2 linked regions of the Enhydrobacter sp. genome follow. The protein of the gene in region 1 interacts with the protein of each later gene in a pairwise test. Links are inferred from orthologs where the notes say so. Each region holds a gene or a part of one and is shown in the gene's direction. Other genes may lie near its edges.

What was found. The genes of interacting proteins can lie anywhere in the genome.
Region 2: the proteins of OJF58_RS14750 (region 1) and OJF58_RS09810 interact in binary tests that used the Escherichia coli proteins (3 or more experiments, as listed by UniProt). The link is inferred for Enhydrobacter sp. from one-to-one orthologs.

What each region holds. Positions count from the first base shown.
Region 1 is NZ_CP126889.1:2,939,485-2,943,963, reverse strand. What follows is about bases 1-3,000. They hold OJF58_RS14750 (glutamate-5-semialdehyde dehydrogenase), read left to right. Parts: upstream 1-849; coding sequence 850-2,151; downstream 2,152-3,000. Other genes in these bases: OJF58_RS14745 (nicotinate-nucleotide adenylyltransferase), read left to right, coding at 2,162-3,000; proB (glutamate 5-kinase), read left to right, coding at 1-853. Also shown: more of OJF58_RS14745, read left to right, coding at 3,001-3,214; 23S rRNA (pseudouridine(1915)-N(3))-methyltransferase RlmH, read left to right, coding at 3,219-3,677; OJF58_RS14735 (hypothetical protein), read left to right, coding at 3,747-4,346; gpmI (2,3-bisphosphoglycerate-independent phosphoglycerate mutase), read left to right, coding at 4,346-4,479. UniProt on the Escherichia coli protein: Catalyzes the NADPH-dependent reduction of L-glutamate 5-phosphate into L-glutamate 5-semialdehyde and phosphate. The product spontaneously undergoes cyclization to form 1-pyrroline-5-carboxylate.
Region 2 is NZ_CP126889.1:1,944,640-1,948,942, reverse strand. Bases 754-3,577 are described here. They hold OJF58_RS09810 (sulfate/molybdate ABC transporter ATP-binding protein), read left to right. Parts: upstream 754-1,558; coding sequence 1,559-2,596; downstream 2,597-3,577. Other genes in these bases: OJF58_RS09800 (cyclic nucleotide-binding domain-containing protein), read right to left, coding at 3,109-3,564; OJF58_RS09805 (class I SAM-dependent methyltransferase), read right to left, coding at 2,593-3,081; cysW (sulfate ABC transporter permease subunit CysW), read left to right, coding at 754-1,555. Also shown: sulfate ABC transporter permease subunit CysT, read left to right, coding at 1-693; more of cysW, read left to right, coding at 701-753; OJF58_RS09795 (ABC transporter ATP-binding protein), read right to left, coding at 3,597-4,303. UniProt on the Escherichia coli protein: Part of the ABC transporter complex CysAWTP involved in sulfate/thiosulfate import. Responsible for energy coupling to the transport system.

The sequences.
Region 1 (4,479 bases):
CCATGCCTACCAGGCGGCGCTGGCGCGGCACGGCATCACCGTGGCGCAGGTGCTGCTGACGCTCGACGATTCGGAGGCGCGCCGACGCTACCTCAATGCGCGTCAGACCATGGCGACGCTGCTCGGTCTCGGCGCGGTGCCGGTGATCAACGAGAACGACACGGTCGCCACCGACGAGATCCGCTTCGGCGACAACGACCGGCTGGGCGCGCGCGTGGCGGAGATGATCTCGGCCGACACGCTGGTGCTTCTGTCGGACGTCGATGGCCTCTATACCGGCGACCCGCGCAGCGATGCCGGCGCCCGCCACATCCCCGAGATCCGCGAGATCACGCCCGAGATCGAGGCGATGGCGGGCGCCGCCGCCTCGGCCCTCTCCAACGGCGGCATGGTGACTAAGCTGACGGCCGGCCGCATCGCCATGGCCGCCGGCTGCCGCATGGCCATCGCCGACGGACGCACAGTGGGCGCCCTCGGAGCGCTGATCGACGGCAAGGCGCGCTGTAGCTGGTTCCTGCCGGACGCCTCGCCGCTCTCGGCACGCAAGAAGTGGATCAGGGGCTCGCTGAAGTCGGCCGGCGTGCTGGTGGTCGATGACGGGGCCGTGCGCGCGCTCGCGCGGGGCAAAAGCCTGCTGCCGGCCGGCGTCACCGGCATCGACGGCGAGTTCAGGCGCGGCGACGTGGTCGACGTGAAGGACCGCACTGGCCGCACCCTGGCGCGCGGCCTGGTGGCCTATGCCGCCGAGGATGCGCGCCGTATCGCCGGCCGAAAGAGCGCCGAGATCGAGAAACTGCTGGGCTTCCGCGGCCGGGACGAGATGGTCCACCGCGACGACCTCGTGGTCGAATGAGCTATACTGGGGCGGCGATGAACGTCGAGACGAAGCCTGTAGAAGACGTTGTCACGATCGTGGCGGCCCTCGGCCGGCGCGCGAAGGCGGCGGCGGCCGCGTTGCGCAATGCCGCGACCGAGGCCAAGAATCGCGCCCTCGTCGAGGCGGCGCGGCTGATCCGCGCCGAGAAGGCGGCGATTCTCGCCGCCAATGCGCGCGACATCGAGGCCGCGAGGGCGGCCGGCATGAGGAGCGCCCTGCAGGATCGCCTGCTGCTGAACGAGGCGCGCATCGAGGGCATGGCCAAGGGCCTCGACGATATCGTCGCGCTGCCCGATCCGGTCGGCGCCGAGATCGAGCGCTGGCAGCGGCCGAACGGCCTCGCGATCAGCCGCGTGCGCGTGCCGATCGGCGTGATCGGCGTGATCTACGAGGCCCGGCCCAATGTCACCGCCGACGCCGGCGCGCTCTGCATCAAGTCGGGCAACGTGGTCGTGCTGCGCGGCGGCTCCGACAGCTTCCATTCCTCGCGCTCGATCGTCGAGCTCCTGCGGCGGGCGCTCGAGACGGCAGGCCTGCCCGAGGACTGCGTGCAGCTCGTGCCGACGACCGACCGCGCCGCCGTGGGCGAGCTCCTGAAGGCGATGGACTGGCTCGATCTGATCGTGCCGCGCGGCGGCCGCTCGCTGATCGATCGCGTCACGCAGGAAAGCCGCGTGCCGGTGCTGCGCCACTACGACGGCATCTGCCATGTCTATGTCGACCGCGACGCCGATGCCGGCATGGCGCGCGATCTCGTCGCCAACGCCAAGATGCGGCGCGTGAGCGTGTGCGGCGCCGCCGAGACGCTGCTGATCGACCGCGCGGCGCTCGACACGCATCTCGGGCCCGTGCTCGCCAGGCTGCACGAGCTGGGCTGCGAGGTGCGCGGCGATGCCGAGGTCCGCAAGCGCGATGCGAAGGCGCTGCCCGCCACGGAGAAGGACTGGCGCACCGAGTATCTCGAGCCGATCATTTCCGTCGCCACGGTCGACGGCGTCGCGGGCGCGATCCGCCACATCGCGACCTACGGCAGCCAGCACACCGAGGCGATCGTCACCGACAACCAGGCCACCGCCGACCGCTTCCTGAAGGAAGTCGACAGCGCCATCGTGATGCACAATGCCAGCACCCAGTTCGCCGACGGCGGCGAGTTCGGGCTGGGGGCGGAGATCGGCATCTCGACCAACCGCATGCATGCCCGCGGCCCTGTCGGCCTGGTCGAGCTCACGACCTACAAGAACGTCGTGCGCGGCAAGGGCACCCTGCGCCCATGAGCACCGCCTGGTGATCGAGGCGCGCCATCCCATGCCCGGCGTGCCCCGCGATACGCGGCGGCGCATCGGGCTTCTGGGCGGTTCGTTCAATCCCGCCCACGAAGGCCATCGCCATGTGAGCCTGGAAGCCCTGAAACGGCTCGGCCTCGACGAGATCTGGTGGCTGGTCTCGCCGCAAAACCCGCTGAAGAGCGGCGACGGCATGGAGCCGCTGGCAAGCCGCCTGGCCCGCGCCAGGCAGCTCGGCCGGCACCCTCGCATCCGGGTCGAGGCGCCGGAATTGCTGCTGGGCACACGCTACACGCTCGACACCGTGCAGGCCTTGAAGCGCCTTTATCCGCGCGCGCGGTTCGTGTGGCTGATGGGCGCCGACATCCTGCCGCAGCTCGTGCACTGGGAGGGCTGGCGCGACCTGTTCGGGGCCATTCCCATTGCTGCCTTCGCCCGGCCCGGCTGGGGCTACGCCGCCCTGCAATCGGCAGCCCCCCGCACCTTTGCGCGTTACCGGCTTGATGCCGGCCAAGCCCGCCGGCTGGCGGATTGCCGGCCGCCCGCCTGGTGCTTCATCCCGAGCCGCCTCGACAGCCATTCGGCCACGGCGATCCGCGCCGTCCGGCCGAAACGGACCAGAACGAAAGGAAAGACCATCTCCGACCCGATCCGTCCGCTTCCCGACAGAAGCGATATCGCCGACACCCAGCTCGCACTGGTCCGGCGCTCCCTCGAGGACGACAAGGCCGAGGACATCGTCGTCATCGATCTCAAGGGCAAGTCGTCCTTCGCCGACTACATGGTGATCGCCTCGGGCCGCTCGAACCGGCAGGTCGTGGCCATCGCCGATCATCTCGCCGAACGGCTGAAGCAGGCGGGCCGGGGACCCGTTCCCGTCGAGGGCAAGCAGGGTGGCGACTGGGTGCTGGTCGATGCCGGCGATGTCGTGGTCCATATCTTCCGGCCCGAGCCGCGGGCCTTCTATGCCCTGGAGAAGATGTGGGCGCTGGAGAACGACGCGGCCACGAGGCCCAAGGCCGCGAGAACGGGCCGCCGCCGGCAGGCCTCCTGAGGCCGTGAAGATCACCATCGCCGCCATCGGCCGCGCCGGACGCGGCCCCGAGCGCGATCTCTACGACCACTATGCCAGCCGCATCCGCTGGCCGCTCGTGCTGCGCGAGCTCGAGGAGAAGCGCAAGCTGCCCGCTGCCGAGCTGATGCGCCGCGAAGGCGAGCTCCTGCTGGCGGCCGCGCCGCGGGCAGCGGTCCTGGTCGCGCTCGACCGGCGCGGGCGGCAGATGGACAGCGAGGCCTTCGCCCGCCGGCTCGGCCGCTGGCGCGACGAGTCAGTGTCCGACGTCGCATTCCTGATCGGCGGCGCCGACGGGCATGCCGAGGCGCTGCTGGAAAAGGCCTCTTTGGTCCTGTCCTTCGGCGCCATGACCTGGCCGCATCAGCTCGCCCGGGCAATGCTGGCCGAGCAGATCTACCGCAGCCAGCAGCTCCTGGCCGGCCATCCCTATCACCGGGCTTAGTCATCGGGCATGAGAATTGGCGGCGATTTTGCCTCTGTTCTGACGAAAAACCCGGGCTACATTGGCTCCATGCATCCGCTTCTCCCCCGGTCTGCCGCCGCCCTCGTCGCGCTCGCCGCGGCGACGCTGTCGACGGCATCGGTCGCCCAGCAGACCCCGGCCGCGGATACGCCGCCCTCCGTGACCAAGCCCGTGCGCAGCATCCCCTACGTGTCGATCACCGGTGAGGACGGCAAGCAGCGCAACTACGAGACCAACGCCATCCCGCTGCTCTTCAACCGCGCCTGCTTCGGCTGGCGCATGTATCTCGGCGGCCCGACCCGCACCGTGTCGCTGACCGAGGTGCTGACGACCTCCAAGCCCGCCGAGCAGGTCATCGCCGGCCCCGAGACCGAGGTGAGCCCGGACAAGACCAAGGCGACGACGCGCATGCGCGAGGTCGTGCAGGACGGCGTGCTGCAGCGCTCCTGGTGCATCATCCCGGGCGATCCGCCGGGCACCTATACCTACGACATCACGATCGACGGCGAGCCGCGCGGCGAGTTCGTGTTCTGCGCCATCGAGATTCCCGACCAGAACCCCAACATCGATCCGCGCGATCTGCATTGCCCGAACAAGTTCAACTCGGTCGAGCGCGCGCGGCCCCCCAGCCTGCCGAAAGCGTCGTGATGCCCGAGTCCCGCCCCCGCCCCGCCGTCCTCTGCATCCTGGACGGCTGGGGCTTCCGCACCGATCCGCGCGACAATGCCATCCTCGATGCGAGGACGCCCAACTACGACCGGCTGATCGCCACCTGCCCGCA
Region 2 (4,303 bases), 1.0 Mb from region 1 along the record:
TGGCAGGTGGCGACCGAACCGCGTGTGCTGGCGGCGCTGCGCATAAGCTTCGGGCTCGCCTTCGTCGCCGCCGCCATCGACTCGGTGTTCGGCCCGCTGATCGCCTGGGTCTTGGCGCGCTACGACTTTCCCGGCCGCAAGGTGCTCGATGCCGCAGTGGACCTGCCGTTCGCGCTGCCGACGGCGGTTGCCGGCATCGCGCTGGCCTCGCTCTACGCGCCGACCGGCTGGCTGGGCGGGCTGTTCGCGACGTTCGGCGTGAAGGTCGCCTTCACGCCGCTCGGCATCCTGATCGCCCTCGTCTTCGTCGGCTTGCCGTTTGCGGTACGCACCGTGCAGCCGCTCGTGGCCGAGATCGATCGCGAGGTCGAGGAAGCCTCGGCGACGCTGGGCGCCAGCCGACGCCAGACGCTCTTGCGCGTCGTCCTGCCGACCTTCGCCCCGGCCATCCTGACCGGCTTCGCGCTCGCCTTCGCACGTGCCGTCAGCGAATACGGCTCGGTGATCTTCATTGCCGGCAATCTGCCCTACATCTCCGAGATCGCCCCGCAGCTCATCGTCATCAAGCTCGAGGAGTTCGACTACGGCGGCGCCACCGGCATAGCGGTGATCATGCTGGCGCTGTCGTTCGCGATCCTGCTGGCGATCAACCTGATCCAGGCCTGGAGCCGGCGACGGCTCGGGGCGTCATGAGGCTGTCATGAACGAGCGCTCGCCGCCGCCGGTCACGACCGAGCCGCCAGCCGCGCGTTTTTGTCTTGTCGTGATCGCCCTGGCGTTCCTGGCCCTGTTTCTGGTGCTGCCGGTCGTCGTCATCTTCGTGGAAGCGTTGCGAAAGGGTCTTGCGGTCTATCTCGCGACCTTCGACGACCACGATGCCCGGGCGGCCATACGGCTCACGCTTCTCGTGGCGGCGATCGCGGTTCCTCTCAACATGGTCTTCGGCGTGGCTGCGTCGTGGGCGATCGCCAAGTTCGACTTCCGCGGCAGGAATCTTCTGATCACGCTGATCGATCTGCCGTTCTCGGTGTCGCCGGTCGTCTCGGGGTTGATCTACGTCCTGCTGTTCGGCGCGCAGGGCCTGTTCGGCCCTTGGCTCGAGGCCCACGGCATCCAGATCCTCTTCGCCTTGCCGGGCATCGTGCTGGCGACCGTGTTCGTCACCTTCCCCTTCGTCGCTCGCGAGCTGATCCCGCTGATGCAGGACCAGGGGAACCTCGACGAGGAGGCCGCGCTCACGCTGGGCGCGCACGGGTTCCGGATGTTCTTCACCGTCACCCTGCCCAATATCATGTGGGCCCTTCTCTACGGGGTCCTTCTCTGCACCGCGCGGGCGATGGGCGAGTTCGGCGCGGTGTCGGTGGTCTCCGGTCATATCCGCGGCGTCACCGACACGATGCCGCTGCATGTGGAGATCCTCTACAACGAGTACAATTTCGTCGCTGCCTTCGCGATGGCGTCGCTGCTCGCGCTGATGGCCGTGGTGACGCTGGCGGCCAAGACGATCCTCGAGATGCGCTATGGCGATGCGCTGGCGCGGACGGCAAGGATCTAGCACATGGACATCCGCATCCTGGGGGTCAGCAAGGAGTTCGGCCGCGTCGGCGCCCTGCGCGGGCTCGACCTCGAGATCAGGAGCGGCGAGCTGATCGCGCTCCTGGGTCCGTCGGGATCCGGCAAGACGACCCTCCTGCGCGTCATCGCCGGCCTCGAATTCCCCAGTGCCGGGCGCGTCTTCTTCGGTACCGACGATGCCACCGGCCTGCCGGTGCAGGAGCGTCAGATCGGCTTCGTCTTCCAGCACTATGCCCTCTTCAAGCACATGACCGTCTTCGAGAATATCGCCTATGGCCTGCGCGTGCGCCGTCGCGGCACGGCGTCGGAGATCGCAAGGCGCGTGCATGAGCTGCTCGATCTCGTGCAGCTGGCGGGCTTCGAAAGAAGACATCCGCGACAGCTGTCGGGCGGCCAGCGGCAACGCGTGGCGCTGGCGCGTGCGCTTGCGGTGGATCCGCGGGTGCTTCTCCTGGACGAACCGTTCGGCGCCCTGGACGCCGGGATTCGCCGCGACCTCAGGCGCTGGCTGCGCGATCTGCAGGGCCGTACGGGCCATACGACGGTATTCGTGACGCACGATCAGGAGGAGGCGCTGGAGCTTGCCGACCGGGTCGCCATCCTGAACGACGGTCGGATCGAGCAGGTGGGCACTGCCGATGACATTTACGACCATCCGGCGACCGCATTCGTCATGTCCTTCGTCGGCGACACGACGTCCATCCCGGTCGATTTCGACGGTCATCGCCCGAGCTTTCAGGGAGTGGGATTCGACACCTGCCTTCTTGGCGCCTATCGCGGACCCGGCCGGTTGTATGTGCGACCCGGCGACATCGACCTGACGGCGCCGCACGCCACGTCGCCTTGCGGCGTCGTGCGCAGCATCCACCGCACAGCGGCGGGCCGGCGCGCCCAGGTCAGTCTCGGGACGGCCGATACGCTGATCGATGTCGAGCTCGACCGCTCGACCGAGATCAAGGCGGGTGCCAAGGTCGGTCTCCGCTTCCGGTGCGGCCGGATCTTCGAGGTGAAGGCCGGTTAGCGCACGAGATAGAGGAAATAGCGGTCCTTCGGCACGCCCGGCGGCTCGGGAAGGCGTTGCCAGCGCGCGACCTCGAGCGCTTGGTTGGCGAGCACATAGCCGCCCGAAGCCGCGAGTTTGTCGAGTGCCGGCCCGAGCCACTTGCCCATGGCGAGGTTCGCCGCGTGATCGCCGGTGCCGAGATCGGTATGGATCAGGGCGGCGCTGGCGCCGAGCAACGCCGCAGCGCGCGGGATGGAATCCTGCGCCTCGCCCAGGAACAGCCGGTCGTCGGGCGGGATGCAGTCGGGATGGGCCGCCACCTTGCGCTCGAAGACATAGATGTCGCGACCGGGAAAGAGCGTGCGCAGATGGTCGTAGGTGCGGCCGTTGCCCAGCCCCACCTCGATCAGGGGACCGGCCACGCGGTCGATCCGGCCCTTGAGAAAGTTGAGGCAATCGCGCTGCGCTTCCATGCGCGCGATGAAGCTGTCGAGTCGGCTCATGAAAGGCGGGCGAAGGAGATTGAAGGATCAGGCTGCCCGGGTGGTCGTCGCTTCGCGCAGTTTCTGATTGGTATCCTCCAGGCGGTGCGCCAGTTCACGCAGCATCGCGATCGCCAACTGAGGAATCTCGCTGACCAGGCGATAGAACATGTCCTTGGAGATCTTGAGCGTCGTGAGCGGCTCGCGCGCCCTGATGGTGGCGGTGCGCGGCACGTCGCCCAGGAGCGCCATGTCGCCCACGAAATTGTCCTTTCTGAGCTCGGCGACGCGGATCTGCCCATTCGGCGTCTCGAGCAGCACGTCGGCGGAACCTCCCAGGATCACGTACATCGCGTCGCCGACATCGCCCTGGTGGAACAGCTCCTGGCCCGCGGCGTAGTTCATGCGCTCACCGGTGAAGGCGATCAGCTTGAGCTTGGCCGGCTCGACCTTGGAAAACAGCGGTATGCCCTTCAGGATCTCGACTTCTTCGTTGAGGTTCATCATACCCTCCCGATTTCCTGCCTGCCTGCGCCCTACGCCGACTGCATGAGCTCGCAATAGAGCCCGCCCTTCGCCTTCAGCTCGGCCGGCGTTCCCTGAACCACGATCTTGCCGGCCTGCATCACCACGACCTGATCGAACGGCTCGGCCTGACTCGGCCGATTGGCAATCCACACCACGCCACGCCCCTCCCTCGCCGACGCCAGGATATTGTCGCGAATGCGATCCTGGGTGCGGCCGTCGAACACCGCGACCGCCTCGTTCACCACCAGGAACTGCGGCCGCTTGATCAGCGCACGCGCAATACCGAGCTTCTGACGCTGGGTCGCCGGCAGGCGCTTGCCCGCCACGCCGACATTGTACTCCAGCCCGACTTCGATCACCGAATCGCGCAGCTTGAGCTCGACCAGGACCTGCGAAATGAGGGCGACGATGCGGGTCTCGGCCTGGGCCTGCCCATAGACCAGGCGGCCGAACAGCACGTTGTCCTGCACCGTGGCGGCGCTGTTGTAGCGCTCGAAATCGTAGAACTCGACGGCGCCCCGCAAGGCGTCCGGCAGGTGCGCGGCGAAGGCACGCCGCGCTGCCAAAAGCCGCTCTTCCATGGCCGCATCGATCAGGCCGAGGCGATGCCGGGCCTCGATATAGCGCAGCGGCAGCGTCATCAGCCTGGGCCGGTCGGCCTCCGGCACCGCGTCGACGCCCTTACCGCCCAGACGTTGCAGCAACAGGCGCACAT